3 regions of the Enterococcus sp. DIV0756 genome follow, and region 2 is predicted to be linked to each of the others. Evidence: riboswitches for the same ligand, from Rfam matches in the RefSeq annotation. Region 2 holds a riboswitch; each other region holds the start of a gene.
The links. A riboswitch is a leader RNA that binds a small molecule or an ion and turns the genes downstream of it on or off. The one in region 2 is predicted to bind thiamine pyrophosphate.
Positions count from the first base shown of each region.

Region 1 (6,384 bases), 1.7 Mb from region 2:
TTTGAGTTCCTTTTTTTGTTATACTTAAGAGGGGATGATTGTGATGGATAGATTGAAAAATATCTGTTGCTATGCACCCATGATGGTGTATGCAACACCAGAAGTAGAAGCAAAAGTGGATAAATTGTGTTTAGAAATGGTCACCCTAGCAGCAAAAGGTTGGAGTGTAGACCAGTTATATTATTATGCCCTAAAACATAGCGCTGAAGTGAAGGGAATAGAAATGGTATTATCGGCAGATTCTAAGGGATTAGTCATCGTCTTTCGGTCAGAGCCAGAAAGACAGGAGGTGGAAGAATATGCCAGTGAATACTTTTAATTTAAGCCTTATTCATCAAAAAATGTGTGATGAATTCATTGCAGATATCTGGATTTTCGCCATTGAGAACTGTATCGATTTATCTGAGGCATTTGTTGCAGCTAGAAAAGACGATCAGCTTAAATACTTCTATAATTTAATAGATCAAAATGAAGAAATGTCTTTATATGTGCATGAAGAATTGGGACTGGATTGCTAGTTCCAATTCTTTTTTTGTGGAATTGCTTCTCATGATAGAAGCCTTGTATACTTATGATAATAGATTTTTGTTGAAAAGCCGCATAAAGAAGACAGAATTTAAAGGAGAAAATAGGTATGACTAAAACCCTTAGATTGATATTTCCTCAATGGCAGGGAGGAAATAATCCAAATTATGTTTTTGGCTCCTTGTTGTTAGGTCACATTGTTCCACCAGGCGATAAGGCGGAGACCATTCAAATCATGATCGATGAGGATACTTCACAAGAACTATCGATCGAAAATGGTGTAATTGGTGGAGATGGGTTGTTAAAGCAAATGTCCGAAGCAACGAAGGTTTTAGTGGAAAAGGCTCCTGATAAGGTAATCACTTTAGGCGGCGATTGCTCTATCTCGCAGGCACCTTTCGATTATTTACATAGAAAATATCCTGACTCGCTGGGGATTCTTTGGCTAGATGCTCATTCGGACATGTCAACAATCAATGATAGTCAAAAAGGTCATATGCATGTATTAGGAAATCTTCTAGGTCAGGGAGCGCCACAGTTTGCCGAAAAGGTTTGTCATCCCTTCAAGGTGGAGCAGGTTATGCTAGCTGGTCTAAAATATGAAGAGCTGCGTCCCTGTGATCATCAAGTAAATGATCTGAAAATGAATTACCTCACGCCCGATAAGCTAGTGGATGATAGTCGCTTAATAATTGATTGGATTACTCAAAATCAATTTAAACATCTTGCGATCCATTTTGATTTGGATGTTCTGTCGCCACAGGATTATCGATCGATAAATCCGGGAAAACCATACTTAGAGATAGAAAAATTTCCTGCACCGGTTGGAGCGATGACACTCGAACAGATTACCCGTATCATGAAAGACGTGTCTGAACAGACCGAAATTGTAGGATTTAGTATCGGGGAACATTTACCGTGGGATGCGATCAATTTGCGGAAAGCGTTGGAGAGTGTAGAAATATTTAGGGATTAAAAAAGTCAGCGGAGTTCGCTGACTTTTTAGAGATGATCGTCATTATTCACAATTTCATATTTGATTCCATCTGGATCTTTAAAGAAAAAAGCATAGTAGTTCGGTCCGTGTTGTGGGAAAATCTGTGGTTCATCCAAAATCTCAGCATCTAATTTAAGTATCTCTTGATAGATGCGATCAACTTCACTTCTGGATGGCGCTCGAAACGCAATATGATGAACAGCGCCTGGTTTTCTACGATGGACTGATTCTTGCTGATAGTCATTAAGGGCGGAACAAATGCCGAAATCATAGGAGCTATCAAGATATTCGATGACGTTCATATCCAATTCCTCTAAGTAAACCTTGATTTTTTTGCTCAAATCAAAGCCCAAGCTTTCCATCAGTCCATCATAAAAGGCTTCTACTACATTAATATCTCTTACTGTGACTTGCATATGATCGATTTTCATTGGTAACACCATGATAACGGCTCCCTTCAAAACAGTTATATTTTCCAATAGGTCGTGCCATCTACGGTACGACCTAAAATTCCGTACTCAATCAAATATCGTCTGATCGTGACATAATCATCAAACATTGTAGAAATGACCTCATTGATTTCCTTTTCTGTGTATTGCTTTTCAGGAATAAAATTCTCAGCTAATTTTTGAATTAGAATTATCCGCTTTTTTTCTTTTTTTGGTATTTGGTTGGCTTTTCCATTCTCATCAAGGAAAACTTTAAAGACTTTTGCTCTTTCATTTTGTGTTGATACAAAGCGTTCATCAGAATCAATAATTGAATTCGCAGTGAAATCTCGTTGTTCTTTTTCTTCGATCGATTCCAATAAAGCTAATAAAATTTTTGCTTGACGTTTTTTCTCTTTGAATTTGAAACGATGATTTCTTACCGCGGAAGTCGTAATATTCAACTGATCGGCGATTTCCTGATCATCCATACCTTTTGAAAATAGATTCAAAAAATTTTTTTGTGTTTCGCTTAGTCCAGTTTGATTTTTGTCAAGATTAAGTAAAGCAATAAAAGGACCGTGATGTGTGTGCTTCACATGATAGATCATCGCACCTTCAGCTCGAGCGAATTGACTATTCGATTCACTGATCGGGTAGACAAAGCGATCATCAAATGTTTGATCACAATATAGGCAGTGAAAAAGAAATTCTCCTTTTTTTGAATAACCTTTTTTTATTTCTTTGATAGTTAATTCATTCTCCATACCATCTCTCCTTTTCAATATAATGCTAACACAAACTGAAATTGTTTGCAAATTAAGTTGCGAAATAAATTTTGGTCTTTATTTTTAAGTGCTGTTGACCTTTACGTAACGTCAACGATTATGATAAAAGAAAGGAGGTTATCATAGTGAATAATTTTGAAGTAAAACTAGTTGATTCGCTGAGCTTTTATGAACGATGTTTGCACAGTCAGGTGGACGAAAATAGCTTTCGTTATGAAATCATGCAGCCATTTGAAGAAATGTGGCGCTACTTAAGCGTTCCACTTGTACCTAAAACACCGGGAGGTTACGACGTAGTAATGGCATCAGAGATGCTAGGCATCTGGACACCAAGGAAGGAAATAGAGTTGATTAAATCAAAAGTAACTTCATTGAAAGACACGAATATTTTCAGGCAATACAATCAGGTGATTAACGAGAGTGTTCAACTTTTTAATGATATTGGGTATGACATTCCTGTGAATGAATTTCGCTTGAATATCTTACTTGGTGATTCCGAAAATAATATATTGATGGCAAGTGAGGGATATAGTGGATTTGGCGGTATACCTGGATACATTTTGCTGATTGTTGTACCGAATGCCTTTAATCGAACGCGATTAAAATCAGCATTAGCCCATGAGTTTAATCATAATGTTCGCTTTACTTATGAACCTTTTAATCATGGAGATGTAAGTGTCGAAGATTATTTAGTAATTGAAGGGTTAGCGGAAGTTTTTGCTGAAACCCTTTATGGAGTTGAACAGCGTGGTCCTTGGGTACAAGAGTACGATCAAGAGGAGTTAGAGTACACAATCGAGGTAATGAAGTCTGGACGAGAGGCTCGTGGCTTCGATCAGGTTTCCGCTTATATGTACGGGGATGAGGTGGCGCGTGAACAGGGCTACCAGCCAGTGGGGCTTTCAAGAAATGCCGGATACACGATCGGCTATCATCTTGTAAAGGATTATTTAAAAAATACTGGAGAAACAATTGCTCAAGCTACTTTGACGCCAAGTAGAACGCTAGTCGAAGAATCCAGAATATTTGATTAAGTTCAGATGATTTTAAATAACGGTCGTTTTACTAAAAAGAGTATGTTATACTTTTAATAATTGAATGACACTAGGGGTGCTTTTGAAGCTGAGATTATACCCATTGAACCTGAGATTATACCCATTGAACCTGAAACAGTTAGTACTGACGCAGGGAATGTGTGATGTTTTTAGAATTTGCACCCGACCGTTTTTTTGCGGTCGGGTTTTCTTCTGTACGCATGTTTTGAGCAGCAAGCCTCCTTTTCATTCTTATGTGAATAAAGGAGGTTTTTTTATGGTTTGATCCGAGATGATTTCTAACAAGTAAGAACACTAAGAAAGAACAATAAAAGGAGACTGAGAATGACTTTTACAAAAATTGCACGTGAAGAAGCAGCATTCTATTGGGAGAAGAGTTTTGAACATCCGTTTATCCAAAGACTGGCAGCCGGAGATTTAGAATCAGAGATCTTTCGTTACTATCTACTTCAGGACCGTTATTATCTTGAACATTTTAGTAAGCTTTACAGTAAGATCGCGGAACAGACGAATGATCAAGAAGCCCAGCAGCAATTGAAAGAGAATGCAGAAAATCTTAAACTTGGCGAAATGGCCATTCGTAAAGAATTCTTTTCAGAATTGGCGATTTCGGATCAAGAGATTCTGGAGACACCAATTGCTCCCACAGCGTATCACTATGTTTCTCATATGTATCGACAGTTAGTTGATGGGACACCAAACACTGCTTTTGCCGGCATGCTTCCTTGTGCCTGGCTTTATCAAGAAATCGGCGTTCGTTTGATTGAAACAGGTTCACCTGATTCTTTATATCAGCGATGGATTGAAACGTATGCAGGCGAAGCAGCTGCAGAAGGGATTAAAAAGGAGTGTGCCCTCTTAGATCGTTTGTATCAAGAAAGTCTAAAGAAGGAGCAACAGCAAATGATCCAGGCTTTCGTGATTAGCAGTAAGATGGAGTATGCTTTTTGGGAAATGGCTGTCAAGCTGGAAAAATGGTAGGAAATAGGAGATCGTTCGGAGGAGAACGGTCTTTTATTTTTTGAAAACGGTTGACAACTAATGTAAGTTGTATGTTAAAATGCAAGTCAATACTTGCATTTTAAGGAGGCGTGAAAAATGATTTCGGGAGCAGAGATGGTTGTTAACGCTTTAGTCAAAGAGGAGGTTGAAGTTTGTTTTGCCTATCCGGGCGGGCAGGCTATTGATTTGTTTGATGCACTTTATCAAAGAGAAGAGTTTCGGGTTGTTTTGCCGCGACATGAGCAGGGACTCATCCATGCTGCGGATGGATATGCTCGATCGACGGGAAAAGTTGGTGTTTGTCTGGTAACTAGTGGACCAGGGGCCACAAATTTAGTTACTGGAATTGCTACTGCAGGCTATGATTCTTCCCCTTTAGTTTGTATTACAGGTCAGGTCTCGACACACTTGATTGGAAAGGACGCTTTTCAAGAAGTAGATATGGTAGGAATTTGTCGTTCAATTGCAAAATATGCAGTAACCGTCAAAAAACGAGAAGATTTAGGAGAGATTCTAAAAAAAGCGTTTGTCATTGCACAAACTGGCAAACCAGGTGTGGTAGTAGTAGATATTCCTAAAAATATTCAGCAAGAACTTGGCTCAGAAATGTATCCAGAAGAAGTCACAATTCGTGGTGGTCAGAAAACACCACATATTTCATTTGAAAAATTAACAGAAGCGGTTGAATTGTTAAATAGCGCTAATAAGCCTGTGGTACTTCTCGGTGGTGGAGTTCATCGTGGAGCAGCCTATCGAGAAATAGCAAAATTTGTTGAAAAGTATAACGTGCCAGTTGTCACAACGATTATGGGAAAAGGCGCGTTGCCTAACAATCATGTGAATTATATTGGTAACGTAGGAATTCATGGCAGTTGTGCGGCGAATCACGCCCTTATGAATAGCGATGTTCTTTTCGCAATAGGGACAAGGCTAAATGATCGCGTAACTGGAAACACAACAACATTTTGTCCGCTAACTAAGCTGATCCACCTAGATATTGATCCGGCTGTCATTGATAAAAATGTCGATTCACAGATTCGCCTAGTAGGTGACATCAACGATTTATTACCAAAAATAACTAGTCATCTTCATCAATCAAGCTATGATGAGTGGCTACAAGAAATAAAAAAAATCAATGAAATTCTGCCTGTTCGGATGGAGGAAAGGGGCCTAACTCCTGAAAAAATAATCAAAAAAGTGAATGACCATTTCTCAAATGCTATTGTAGTGACAGATGTTGGACAAAATCAGCTGTGGACAACACAATTTCTTGAAGTAACAAAAGAGCGTCAATTATTAACCTCAGGTGGTCTAGGAACAATGGGCTTTGGCTTTCCTGCTTCGATTGGTGCAAAATTGGGAAATCCCAGTAAGGATGTTCTGACAATCACTGGTGATGGAGGATTCCAGATGAATCTTCAGGAGCTAGCAACCATTATCCTAGAAAAAATTCCGATCATTATTTGCATTTTCAACAATAGAAGCTTAGGAAACGTTCGTCAGTGGCAAGAAATGTTTTATGGGGAACGCTACTCTTACACGATGTTGAGTAATAGTAATGACACGTATGTACCGGACTTTATTGCATT
Region 1 is NZ_JBIOLF010000001.1:1,378,539-1,384,922, forward strand. It holds gene IGI44_RS06635 (hypothetical protein) at 44-319, shown strand; gene IGI44_RS06640 (hypothetical protein) at 300-518, shown strand; gene IGI44_RS06645 (arginase family protein) at 635-1,501, shown strand; gene IGI44_RS06650 (VOC family protein) at 1,528-1,965, opposite strand; gene IGI44_RS06655 (DUF2087 domain-containing protein) at 1,989-2,717, opposite strand; gene IGI44_RS06660 (DUF2268 domain-containing protein) at 2,864-3,772, shown strand; TPP riboswitch at 3,835-3,947, shown strand; gene tenA (thiaminase II) at 4,118-4,774, shown strand; gene ilvB (biosynthetic-type acetolactate synthase large subunit) at 4,892-6,384, shown strand, end outside.
Region 1: another riboswitch for thiamine pyrophosphate. It lies ahead of tenA (thiaminase II); the one in region 2 lies ahead of thiT (energy-coupled thiamine transporter ThiT).

Region 2 (6,384 bases):
CACTTTGTTCCATCGCCTTGACTAGAACCTGCTCCACAGGGAAATCAACAATACCAAAATGCTCTTTTCCGCCATTTTTCAGCTCATTAACCAATTGCTGTAACAGCGACCAATCAACTGAAACCTGTTTATTTCCACTTTTTAACGGGGTCAAGTTAATAAAAACATCCACACGTCCACGCTGGATTTTTTCCTTCGCAATCTTGCGAATCAAGGACTCGAAAGGATTTAGTTCCTTGGGCATTCGAATCTGTAAATCTAAAAAGCGATTGTTAACGCTCTTTAACTCAATATTTAATTCATAGGCATCATTAGCTAATGCAGCCTGCCCATAACCAGTCATACTTTTCATTATCTCTGATCCTTTCTGTACAGACTACATCTTGCTTAGCGTTTCCTTCAATACCGCAAATTCTTCGTTGCTTAACGTTACACCTTTTCCCATCTTCTCATGGTTTGGTGCCCAATCCCGTAAATCAAATTTTGGCGGACGTTCATTCCAGCTCACTAAATTCAGTTCCTTACGCCAACCTTTTGGATTTTCCGATAAAACTGCGATTTCTTCTACGATTTCATAATTAAACTCTGCCATTCTTGTTCCTCCTAGTATGTAACTATCAGCTACTTCTCATTATACAGGTCATTAATGAGATAGCCGTTTCGCATGTATTTAAAAAAGAGTGCCAGCATGGTCGGTATCGGCCAACGACGGTACATCGTCTCCAAAGGTCCCTCCAGCTGATAAATCTGTAAAACCTGATAATAATCCGAAAAAATATTATGATTCTCAATAAAATCTTCAATTTGCTCCTGGACTGAATAATTTCCATTCAACTTGATTGGCATCTCAAATTGCCGTAGGATCGTTTCAATAAATTCCTGCGGTGTAAAAACACGGACTGGCGAAACATTCACCCAATAGGCAAAAAATTCCATGAATGCTAAACTTACCCGTTCTATCGGTATGTCTTGACGAAAAAACTTTTTCAGCTCTAGATAGAGAGCCCCAAAATCAATTGAAACCTCGGTTTTAAGGTACCGTAAAAAATTTCTCGTTATCGCTTCAAAATCTACTTTACAACTGAAGAAGTAGCGATAGCCTTTCAGCTCGCCTAATGCCCGTTTCGTCTCCAAATAGCCCAAGTCAATATTTTCCGAGGAACGGGCACTATGGAATAGCAGAAGATCCCCTAAACTCCATGGACTTGCCAACACTAGACCTGCAACCTCGTCTGGTAAGCGATACTTTTTGTCTATTCCAGGACCATGAACATCGACAATAATCACTTCCGTAATCGGTTTTCGCAAAGCGATATCAACTGGCAAATTATTGCGATAGCCGCCGTCGACATACAGCTCATTCTTGATTTTAGCCATTGCCATCATCGGGAAAAAGGATGCAGACGCCAGCAACCAATCAATAATCTCCTCGTCGCGGCACTCATTCAGTGAAACAATTACTTCTTGAAAGGCTGGAACCTTTGTCGCAACGACATAAAAGGGGCAACCTCCTTGAACCCTTTCGGCATCCAAATGTTGCTCTAATAGACGCCTAAGAGGGGCTGAAGAAATCCCGCGTTGGCGGAATGACGTACGCACAAATGTCCGTAACTGATCCATTTGTGCCGAAAAATCTAATTCCTCTACTTCCTTAAAGGTGATATCTAAAACCTTATCAGTTTCGATCTCCTCCCACAAAGCTAACGCTTGATTATAATCTCCTTGGGCAATTAATGCACCATTCAAGCCCCCAACTGAGGTGCCCGTAATCACTTCAAATTGAATGTCCTTTTCTAGCAATGCCTTCCAAACGCCAATTTGATAGGCCCCACGAGCACCGCCTCCGCCTAACACCAAACCAGTATGATAGATCAGTTCCTTTCGCCAAACACCCTCGTACAGCTGATAGCCTTGAGTAGTCAACCACTGTTGCAGGATTTGGTTGGCATCAAGTTTTAACTGCAATACTCGTTTGAATTGTTGCCGCGCAGCATTCTCCAATAACGTGAAAGCTGTTTGCCAGTTAAGATCTATTGAGATCAATAAATTTCTAATATGCCATGCTTCGCCTGCATCGGTTTTATCTACCAGCAGCCATTGGGATTTACGTTGTATCCAATAGCCTTCCCCATGTTTTACAGCTGCTAAAAACGCTGATCGCCCTTGACCATGAGAGGCAAAAAATGGAAAAAGCAGCTGTGTCTGTTGGAATTTCTCCCAAAAAGCCAAGACATCTGACATGTACATTTGCTTTAACGCCATCGCTTCCTCCCTTGATTTTTACCGTATGTTCATTTCGCATATTTATTTCAGTATAGCAGAAATCCTGTTGCAACAAAAAGCCTCAAGGCAAGCCTTGAAGCTTTCTGAAAAAGGTCTGTTTCAAAATTTGATAATTTAATACGTACGCTGCTCCATCTCAAATGCCTTGCGCATCGGATCGGTAGCGTTGTTGACAGGTGTCATGGCTATAAGATCTCCCTGAACGATAATTCGGGTCACGCCTTCAATCTCACCACAGGTAATTAACGTTACCTGTTGTTTGTCTGGTTGAACATCCAAATATTTCACTTCTGTCGGCTGCACTCGGACTTTCAGTGTCGTCTTATATGTATAAATATTATGCAGATCAGTTAAATAGATCAAGTCACCCTCTTTAACATTTTCAAGCGGTGTAAATAGTAAACCTGGTCGATCTGCTCGATGGCTAGCCAATGCATAGTTGCCTTCACCGAGTTTTTGATCGGGTGACAACGTCCCCGCTCCATAAAGCAGCACCTCATTGGATAACCCCTTAAAAATCGGTAAATTGATCTCTACGGATGGGATCGCGATCCCACCGATCACTGGTAGTCGTTTGTTACTCAATTGTGCTTGCAATACTGCTTCTGTACTTGCTGGCTCAACCGCATCAAAATCAAATGACGCTTCTTTTTGCATATTTTTATCGAGTTCTGCTCGATCCATTTTCGCTACGGCATAGCGTTCACCATTATATTGCATCAAAAAATATTTGATCTGATTGTTAAAAATCAAAGCCAAACCTACTAGCAATAATAAGAAAAGAAAAATATTTATTAGCCAATTTCTTTTTTTCTTCATCTCAAGCCTCCTGCATTCTCCCGCTAATCATATCATATTCTATTAAACTCTGTGATACTACTTTCACTTAATAGAAAAAAATTTAAAAAAAGAAATAATTAGATGAGAAAGTCGTTATTTATTAAAATGATTTTAAATGTTAAAAAAGCGCCTCAATGTTGCAGTTTTTAAGGGGTTTGTAATCAAATTTTAAAATAAAAGATACGAGCTTTTTTTTTATTATTGAGTTAAAATAATTGTGACAACTATTAGAAAGGGTGAAAATTTGTGCCAGAAACGTTATTTGCATATATTGATTCCACAAGTAATGCTGTGCTCTCAAAAGGTTTTTCACCCAGCGATTTTGTTGATGGAATCGTCCATCAGCCAAAACATTTGTTATTGCTAGATCCAGTTGCAGAAGCGGGAGAATACGAACCCCATACAGGTTTGAAAATCGTTAATAGTCCAGATCAAGTCCAACAATTTTTTAATAATAAGGCCTTTACCCATTCAAAAGGAAGCAAGTGGATCGATTTTAATGATTATGCGATGCTGAAGGAACTAACTCCATTAGAAATTTCTGAATTGCTCTATTTTGGGCATATGCGGACTCATCTGCATTCACCTTTTTTTTATAAGTTACAAAACAATTTTGTCTACTTCAACTTAGGGAATGAAACGATGCGCGTGTATTATCGTTACCTCGATGAATTCTATCGTATCCTAGCTAGCAAATTGACTCGAATCGTCTTGGAAAAAGTCAACGATCGCCGATCTTTTTTCCGCAAAGGCTCTTCAGTCGCTCCTTTAGAAGGTGAGTTATTGAAGGAATTATATCCGATCTTGCAGGAAGGCGCAATTTTTTGCCTCAGTCAATCTGAATTAAAAAATCGTGTTTACAGTATTCCGATCTTTTTATCAGATGAAAAAGGGTGGCGGCGTAGTCCTAAAAATTTTAAAAAAGAACAACAGATTGCGGAAATCACTTACGACAGTGCCAAGCAACTTTGGTCCTTGGAAGTCGAAAATGATGATCCGGTCTTTTCATTCCGATAAGAAAAGCATTTGCCAACTTAGGACAAATGCTTTTTTTGTTTATTGATGACTTTGTTTGTGAATCAAATTGCCGTCCTTCGGCAAGTACAATTGCGGCGCTTTTTCTGCAACTATAATCGCCACAATGGCAGTTACAACAGCAGTTGCAACTCCGCTGACACCATTCATAACCAATGAAAAAATCCATGGATTCATGCCCCACAAAGCATAACTTCCCCAGAAAACGACTCCAGCGATAAAATGCCAGAAAAACCTTGCTCCCGTACCAATGAATGTGCCAAAAATAATATTTTTCCGAGCACTTGCCATATCCTGCTCACTTAACGCTTTTTGAACCTTCTTAGCATAGAGACCTGCAAAACCGGCAAAGGTAAAGGCAATCGGATATTCGATCAATACTTGAATGACGCTAAGATAAACCACTTGGCTTGCAGGAAAATGCAAGATGCCCCAAATGAAGGCTGACATTAGCGCGGGCTTCAATCCCCGACGTAAGGCAAACAATGTTAGCGGAATCATCCCCAATGAAATCGTGAAGCTGCTGCCGATAGTCGTTGGGATGAATGACAATACCAACGCTAACGCCGCCACGACGGTTCCTTCCACTAAAATTCTTGTTTTATACATAAAAAAACTCCTCCTTTTGAACATACAGTCCACAAAGGAGAAGTAAATATCTTTACTTCATCACAATTCCTACGCTCGAATAACCGAAACAGGTACTAGGGTTTAGAGTAATCTCAATCTCAGCCCGAGGGCTCCCCTTTGCGACAGTATTATTCTATTTTCTAGTACATTCAGAGTATAACAGATGTCTGTTTGCTCGTAAATGTATAAAATACTTTTATCGTGAAATACTTTCCTGATCGCCGCTTGGTGATAAGGTTGTCACCTTTTTAATCCGATCAATCGTCAACATCACCAATTGATTGTCCTGGGTACGAATAACAATCGAATCATTCGTGACTACTTTGGGCAACCAGCCTGAGATCGTTTGGAACTTTTCTTCGTTATGTTCATCCTGAACTTGAATGACTACTAAACTATTCTGTAGAGAGGCCATCTTCAGTTTGAGAAAAATATTCTCATTGGCTTGCTCTTGGGCGCGTTTTTCAGCAGAATCATTCAAAAAATCCGAGATGAAACGATACGACGAATTCGAAAATAGCTTGATTAAATTCTTCTTAGGCTTCTCGTTTTTAGTCATTCAGCTTCCTCCTATCAAGAGCATGGTTACGTAGTTTGATTTTACTTAAATTTTGAAGAAAAAACAAGGAATCTAGTCCATTTCAAAAAAAGTTAACCATTCGTTTAAACCTTTCTGAATTAATTCATAAGTTTCCTCAAAATCTCCGGTATACCAAGGGTCAGGAATTCCCTCCCCTGTATGTTCAGAGACACGATCCAAGTAAAGACAAATCTTGTTTTCTGTTCCTTCTGGTGCCATCGCTTGAAGATCGCTGACATTTTCTTGATCCATCCCGATAATGTAATCAGCCTCATAAAAATCTTCAGTTGTCACTTGTCGAGCCCGCATGCCCTTTGCTGAGATATGATGCTCCGCTAATATTTTTTGCGTGCCGCGATGAGGTGGATTTCCGACTTCCCAGCGACTCGTAGCTGCTGAATCGACGTCGAAGTTGTTCTCCTGTTTTTTCTCAAAGGCATCGCGAAAAATCGCCTCTGCCATGGGCGAGCGGCAAATATTTCCCATACAAACGAATAGAATCTTTTTCATGTCATTCCTCCTGTGCTATAGTCAATTTATTGAAATGAAACGAGGGATTGTAAATGAGTAAAATTTATCTTTCCGCCAAACTGCCAGAGCTTGGCACTAAATTATTAGAAGATGCCGGACTTGATTATCGGGTCTATGAGGGCGAGGGGCTAATCTCCAAAAAAGATTTGATTGAAGCCATCGCTGATTGTGAAATATTGATTTGTCCCCTATCAACACAAGTCGACCGCGACGTTATTGATGCTGCGTCGAACTTAAAATTAATCGCCAATTTTGGTGCCGGCTTCAACAATATCGACATTGCTTATGCGAAAGAGAAAAAAATCTATGTAACGAATACGCCAGTTGTCTCTACCAATGCGACGGCCGAATTGACAGCTGGATTGATTATCAGCCTATCTCGCCGAATCGTCGAAGGAGACCGCTTGATGCATGATCAAGGCTTTGACGGCTGGGCACCGCTCTTTTTCTTAGGCCACGAATTAAAGGATAAAACGTTAGGCATC
Region 2 is NZ_JBIOLF010000001.1:3,041,254-3,047,637, forward strand. It holds gene IGI44_RS14615 (YicC/YloC family endoribonuclease) at 1-352, opposite strand, end outside; gene IGI44_RS14620 (YdbC family protein) at 377-592, opposite strand; gene IGI44_RS14625 (patatin-like phospholipase family protein) at 622-2,262, opposite strand; gene IGI44_RS14630 (class A sortase) at 2,398-3,102, opposite strand; gene IGI44_RS14635 (hypothetical protein) at 3,370-4,140, shown strand; gene thiT (energy-coupled thiamine transporter ThiT) at 4,180-4,767, opposite strand; TPP riboswitch at 4,817-4,915, opposite strand; gene IGI44_RS14645 (hypothetical protein) at 4,985-5,347, opposite strand; gene IGI44_RS14650 (low molecular weight protein-tyrosine-phosphatase) at 5,420-5,878, opposite strand; gene IGI44_RS14655 (2-hydroxyacid dehydrogenase family protein) at 5,932-6,384, shown strand, end outside.

Region 3 (6,384 bases), 260 kb from region 2:
GATTGGTCGGGTGTATTTTTCGATGCGGTTCTGTCACTCGCCGTATTTGGTGGAACAATTGATTCTTTCGTCGGTTCAAGAAGCGGCTCTTGTTTTTTGACCGATTCGTCTGGTTCTGACACTTGCTCAATAAATACAACATGGATGTTTTCCAAACTAACCACATCGGGGTGCCCTATGCGGGCCATCGTCAATACTTCTTGCTCATTCAGCATACTAGGGTCAACACCCTCTGGTACGACAATTTCAATGGTTTTCACTTCTTGCACTTCTGATTCTGGCTGCTGAACGCTCTCTGTCTGTTGATCTGCTTGCTGCTCAACCTCTTTCAATGTCTCTTTTGTTCCTGGGCGCTTTGCCTTGACGAGTTTTGCAAAGCGCCTTACACCGTCAGCGGTTTTAAAGAGGGGGATCGTTGTCAGGATTGCTAAAATTTTGTAAAGCTCAGTCGTTGATCGTGTTTCGTCTGCATCGGCAATCGTCAAGCTATGCTTTTTACCTGAGGCATCTTCAAACGTAGAGACAATTCGCAGGGTCAGATCTGGATTCTCAGCTTCTTCTGTTCCCTTAGCATCCATAAGCCGTTTATGTGAACGCGCTTCCTCGGTTGAACGGTAATAGTCTTTTTTGTCGGCAAACAAACGGTGAACCACCTTGTCCCAATCTCCGCTTTTCTTGAAATAATCCTTAAAATAGGCGCAGTACGCACGTAGTACATCACTAGGATCCGCCGTTAGGAACAGATCACACACCAACTCTTGACATAAAAATGAATAATCGCTAACCACAAGTGAGTTCCGAACCATCACAATCACCAGATACTTCATGAATGTCGCGATATCTTGAGAAAATTCAAAATAACTAATTAGTTTAGCCTCAAGTGTCGCTCTTTTCATGCCGAATAAATTTCTCTGTAATAACGGTTTTTTCTGCTCAATTGTTTTCATGTCTGTTTGTTCCCTCCAAATATGTATCCGTTTTCTTGAGAAAATCATAACGCTAGTAGACGGATATGGCGAGATTTAAATTTTGCGATAAGAATAGAAAAAATACCTGTCTTTCTTTTTTATAGTAATTTTTTAAAGAATATGAATGAAATAAAATCACGGGTATAAACGGGTTTTATCGCTGTTAAATTAGTTTTTGGAACAATAAAAAAACATCTAAAAACGAATTTTCGTTTTAAAGATGCTCAAATTGCTGTTTGTGAATTGCTATGATTCTTTATTAAAAATATTTTTAAATAAAATGGATTTCTTTAAAGACCATCATTATTCTTGCCTCAGCTAGATAGTAGATAGAGATATCCATAGGCTTTAAATCTGCTTTTTCTTCGCATATGAGAGACAAAGGGTGTCCTGTTTACTCTCATTTCTGATAAGAGCCGAATACGGCACCATTTTTTCATTACACTCAAACATAAGGAAACACCACTTTTTGAATTTCTTGAAAATTATTCATGTAATTCCAGCGGCAAGCCATCTGGATCAAAAAAGAAAGTCATTTTCTCTCCAGTAAAATCGTCGGTTCGCAAAGGTTCACAGTCAACGCCGTGGCTCTTTAAATAAGCGACTGTGGCTTCGATGTCCATTGTTTTGAATGCAAGATGACGTAAGCCTGCTGCTTCCGGGAAACTTGGCCGTTTTGGTGGATTTTTAACAGCAAAGATTTCTAACTCCGCGTCATTTAACTGTAAATCTAATTTGTAATCCTGGCGCTCTGGCCGAAAATTTTCACGAATGATTGGCAGACCAAGAATGTCCACATAAAAATGCCGTGCCTTCTGATAGTCTGAAACGATGATCGCAACGTGATGGATCGCGGAAAAATCTGGTTTTTGCATGAAGGGCTCCTCCTTTTTTTCTCATTATAAGCTAGTTGGAATAAAAAAAGTATGTTATACTCCAATCAATTGAAGAGAAACATTTGGGGTGCTTTTTGGCTGAGATTATACCCATGGAACCTGATGCAGTTAAAACTGTCGCAGGGAAATGTAGCTAGTTGACTGATCGTACCCGACCATTTTATTTTGGTTGGGTTTTTCTGTCTTTTACTCCTTTTGTTTCTTGCAGAAAGGAGTTATTTGTCGTGGAAAAAAGTAAAATCCACAAGTTGACGTTATTGGCCTTAATGATTGCGTTGGATGTCGTATTGTCTCCCTTGATGCGAATCGAAGGGATGGCGCCGATGTCCAGCGTCATGAACATTATCGCCGGAGTGTTGTTAGGTCCGTTTTACGGAACAGTCATGGCGGTAGTCTGTGCATTGATACGAATGACGATGTTGGGGATTCCGCCTTTGGCGCTGACGGGGGCAGTGTTTGGTGCCTTCTTTGCGGGTCTATTTTATCGTTTGGGAGGAAGATTGGTTTGGTCCATGCTGGGTGAAATCGTGGGTACAGGAATCATCGGTTCACTCTTATCTTATCCTGTAATGGTCTGGTTTACCGGGAGTCAAAATGAGTTGTACTGGTTGATTTATACACCAAGATTTGTTGGCGCAACGTTGATTGGTTCGGCGATTGCTTTTGTTGTGTTGGTTAAATTGCAGGAAACAACGATTTTTAAACGTTGGCAGCGGCTGTTTTCAAGTGAAAGGATGTTTGGATGATCAAAACGAATATTTCGAAGGCGTTTCCGTTAGAAAGTGCTCCGTTAGTTCATTGTATAACCAATGAAGTGACTTGTGAGACTGTTGCAAATGCGTTGCTTTATATTGGAGCAAAACCGATCATGGCTTCTGATCCGCGAGAATTCGAGGAATTATTTCAACAAACAGATGGGTTGCTGCTGAATATCGGGCATTTGTCGGAAGAACGTGCGACTAGCCTGGTAGCAGCGAGTAAACTAGCAAATAGCGTTCATAAGCCGACGGTGGTGGATTTGGTTGGTTATGGTGTCAGTCAGGTTCGAAATCAAGTAGGGCGTTCATTGGTGGCGGAAAATCCAACAGTAGTGAAAGGCAATATTTCTGAACTACGGAATTTTTGCGGGCTGCCGAGCCAAGCACGCGGAGTAGATGGTAGTGAGTTAGATCAAAGTGAGGAAGCAATCGCTGAATTATCAGAAGCTTTGCAGAAGTTAGCGGTTCTTTATCCGAAGACCACATTCCTAGCAACAGGTTCTCAAGATATTATCGTTGATCAAGAACGTATTTTTCATTTAGCGAATGGCCTGTCTGCATTGGATCGCTTTACGGGAACAGGTGATATTGTTGGTGCGTTGATTGCAGCTTTATTAGGCAGCGGAATGAAAGCGATCGATGCCGCTGTAACTGCGGTGAGCTATTTTAATCTTTGCGGAGAGCAAGCAAGAGATACGAATGGCCTAGCCGCTTTCCGGCAAGAGACGTTGAATCAGCTTTCAATATTGATGGAGGAGAACTGGTGGACAAAAGTGAAAGGATGGGAAAAGCAATGGACTTAACTTTATATTTAGTGACTGGTCGGTATGATTTTCACGACGATCAATTTTTAGTGGTGATTGAAGAGGCCTGTAAAAATGGCGTAACACTGGTTCAATTACGGGAGAAGGAGCTTTTGACGAGCAGTTTTTATGATCTGGCATTAAAAGTTAAAGCCATCACGGATCGCTACCACACTCCTTTAATTATCAATGATCGGGTCGACATTTGTTTGGCAGTTGACGCGGCGGGGGTGCACATCGGTGATGATGAGCTGCCGGTGGATGTTGTTCGTTCACTGATTGGGTCAGAAAAAATTCTAGGTGTATCGGCGAAAACAGTTGAACGTGGCCTAGAGGCTGAAAAGGTTGGCGCCGATTATTTAGGGATCGGTGCGATCTTTCCTACAAAAACCAAAGAAACACCGTTGACTTCGATTGAAACGCTAAAAGCGATCAATGGAGCAGTGACAATTCCAAGTGTTGCGATTGGCGGCATCAAGGAAGAAAATTTAGTTAATTTTCGTGGAACAGGGATTGCTGGGGTTTCGATCGTTAGTGAGATTATGCTAGCGGAAGAGGTTGACAAAAAGGTTCGCAGTTTAAGACAAAAAATAGCAGAGATAGTGGGGGAACAAGTATGATCAATTCAACACCACAAGTCGTAACGATCGCGGGCTCTGATTCTGGCGGCGGCGCTGGGATTCAAGCAGATTTGAAAACTTTTCAAGCACGTGAAGCTTTTGGCATGAGCATCATCGTAGCACTAACAGCACAAAATACGTATGGCGTACAAGACAGTATGGCGATTCCCAGTTCCTTTATTGAAGAGCAGTTTGATTCTTTGGCGGCGGATTTTTCGATTGGTGCAGCAAAAACAGGGATGCTGGCAGATGTTGAGCGAGTAGAAACGGTCGTGAAGAAATTGAAGCAAGTCGATTTCGGTCCTTTAATCGTAGATCCTGTGATGGTAGCAAAAGGTGGTCATCATTTATTGCAAGGCGATGCGGTTAAGACGATCAATGAGAAGTTGCTGCCGTTAGCGACAGTTGTGACTCCAAATTTACCAGAAGCTGAGGGATTCATCGGGCAGCGAATCGTTACGGATCAGGAAATGGTTGAGGCGGCGAAGAAGCTGCAAAATTTTGGTGCGAAAAACATTGTCGTTAAAGGTGGACATAGCCAAAATAAAGAAGCGGCAGATTTTGTTTTATTGGCGACAGGAGAAAGCTTCTGGATGAGTGCACCGAGAGTGGAAACCGCTAGTACTCATGGAACGGGCGATACCTTTTCGGCTTGTATCGCCGCTGAGCTAGCAAAAGGGAATGAGTTAAAGGAAGCAATCATTACCGGAAAGAGATTTATCCATGCGGCGATTAGTCAGCCTATCTTTGTAGGGCACGGTCATGGGCCGACGAATCATTGGGCAAAAATGCGCGATATTATTTCAATAAAGGAAACAAACTAATTAAAAAAATAGTGATTCACTATAGTTATCCTTTGTCAGTTGTTTTTCTGACAAAGGATTTTTTTGTGAAAAAGCTAAAAGGATTAAAATAGCGCAGCTGGGATGAAAGATTTATAATTAAGCATGAGGGCTTCAAATACTAAGAAAAGCGAAAGACATGGTTAAAGAAAAGAGGGGACTTATGCGTGTAATTATTGTAGGAGGATCATTTGGCGGTGTTCAAGCGGCACTAGATATTAAACGGATAGAACCAGAGACGGAGGTTCTTTTGATTGAAAAGCAGACTGAATTGGGTTTCGTTCCGGGAAGCTTGGCTCTGATTTTAAAAGGAAAAGCCGCTTCGCTGGATGAATTATATTGGGTTACGCAAGCAGAATTGGAAAAACTCGGGATACAGGTAAAAACGGGTGTATCCTGCACCGGCCTTTTACCAGAGAATCACATTCGGTTGTCTACAGGAGAAAAGCTACGTTTTGATCGGCTGGTTATTGCGACGGGGTCCCAACAGTCGTTTCAACAAAATAAGACTCGTTCTGGGAGAATTAAAACGTGTAAAACCAAGCAGGATGTCACAGAAATAGTAGCCCAGCTTGACGAACTCACATCGGTAGCGATTATTGGCGGCGGGCACGTGGGCTTAGAACTCGCGGATGCTTTATCTCAAACGAAAAAGCAGGTTCACTTATTTGAAAGTGATTCTATGGTAATGGGGCACTATTTTGATGCGGAAATGCTCCAACCGTTAGAAACCGCAATCCGTCAATCGACTGTTGATTTACATACAGAAACCTTTGTCGATGAGGTAAAAGAAACGGATGAAGGCAAAGTAACACTCTTTTTTAATGAAACGAATCTGGAGGTTGATCTCGTGCTATTGGCGAATAGCACACGTCCGGATAATCATATTTGGCAAGACTTAGACCGAGATGATGATAGCACGCTCAAAGTGAATGAGTATTTACAAACGTCACATCCGAATATCTATGCGATTGGCGATGCAATCAAAGTTAAATTCCAATTAACGGATGAAAAGATTTATTTATCATTAGTTGCCAATGCGATCAGAACAGCAAAGATTGCTAGTCAAACTATTACGGGTACGTTGACAAGCGATCCTGGGACGGTTCGTGTTAGCGGAAATCAGTGGTTTGGCTATTTTGTTGGCAGCGTTGGTTTGTTGGAAAAAGAAGCGCTTTTGTATCCTGAAAGAATTAGAATAAAACAGCTCGAATTGCCCGCAGCGGTTGTCTCACAGGAAAAAATAAATGTAAAAGTAATTTGGAACACTGAAACAGCTTGTTTGTTAGGGGCGCAGCTCGTTTCAAAACAGCTCGATTTTGCGCTGCTAGATCAATTTGCTTCAGCGATTCAACAGCAGCAAACAATTCATGAATTCATGTTGTTGGAACGCTTCTTTCATCCAGCCTTTCGTTTTCCGTTACTGGAGTCTTTTGATTTAGAGGAGCGTTAAAATGAGGATTGATCAATTATTGGATAAAAATCAACAACTGCAAT
Region 3 is NZ_JBIOLF010000001.1:3,298,782-3,305,165, reverse strand. It holds gene IGI44_RS15945 (hypothetical protein) at 1-947, opposite strand, end outside; gene gloA2 (SMU1112c/YaeR family gloxylase I-like metalloprotein) at 1,454-1,843, opposite strand; TPP riboswitch at 1,918-2,007, shown strand; gene thiW (energy coupling factor transporter S component ThiW) at 2,131-2,610, shown strand; gene IGI44_RS15930 (hydroxyethylthiazole kinase) at 2,607-3,425, shown strand; gene thiE (thiamine phosphate synthase) at 3,416-4,045, shown strand; gene thiD (bifunctional hydroxymethylpyrimidine kinase/phosphomethylpyrimidine kinase) at 4,042-4,869, shown strand; gene IGI44_RS15915 (FAD-dependent oxidoreductase) at 5,051-6,340, shown strand; gene IGI44_RS15910 (helix-turn-helix domain-containing protein) at 6,342-6,384, shown strand, end outside.
Region 3: another riboswitch for thiamine pyrophosphate. It lies ahead of thiW (energy coupling factor transporter S component ThiW); the one in region 2 lies ahead of thiT (energy-coupled thiamine transporter ThiT).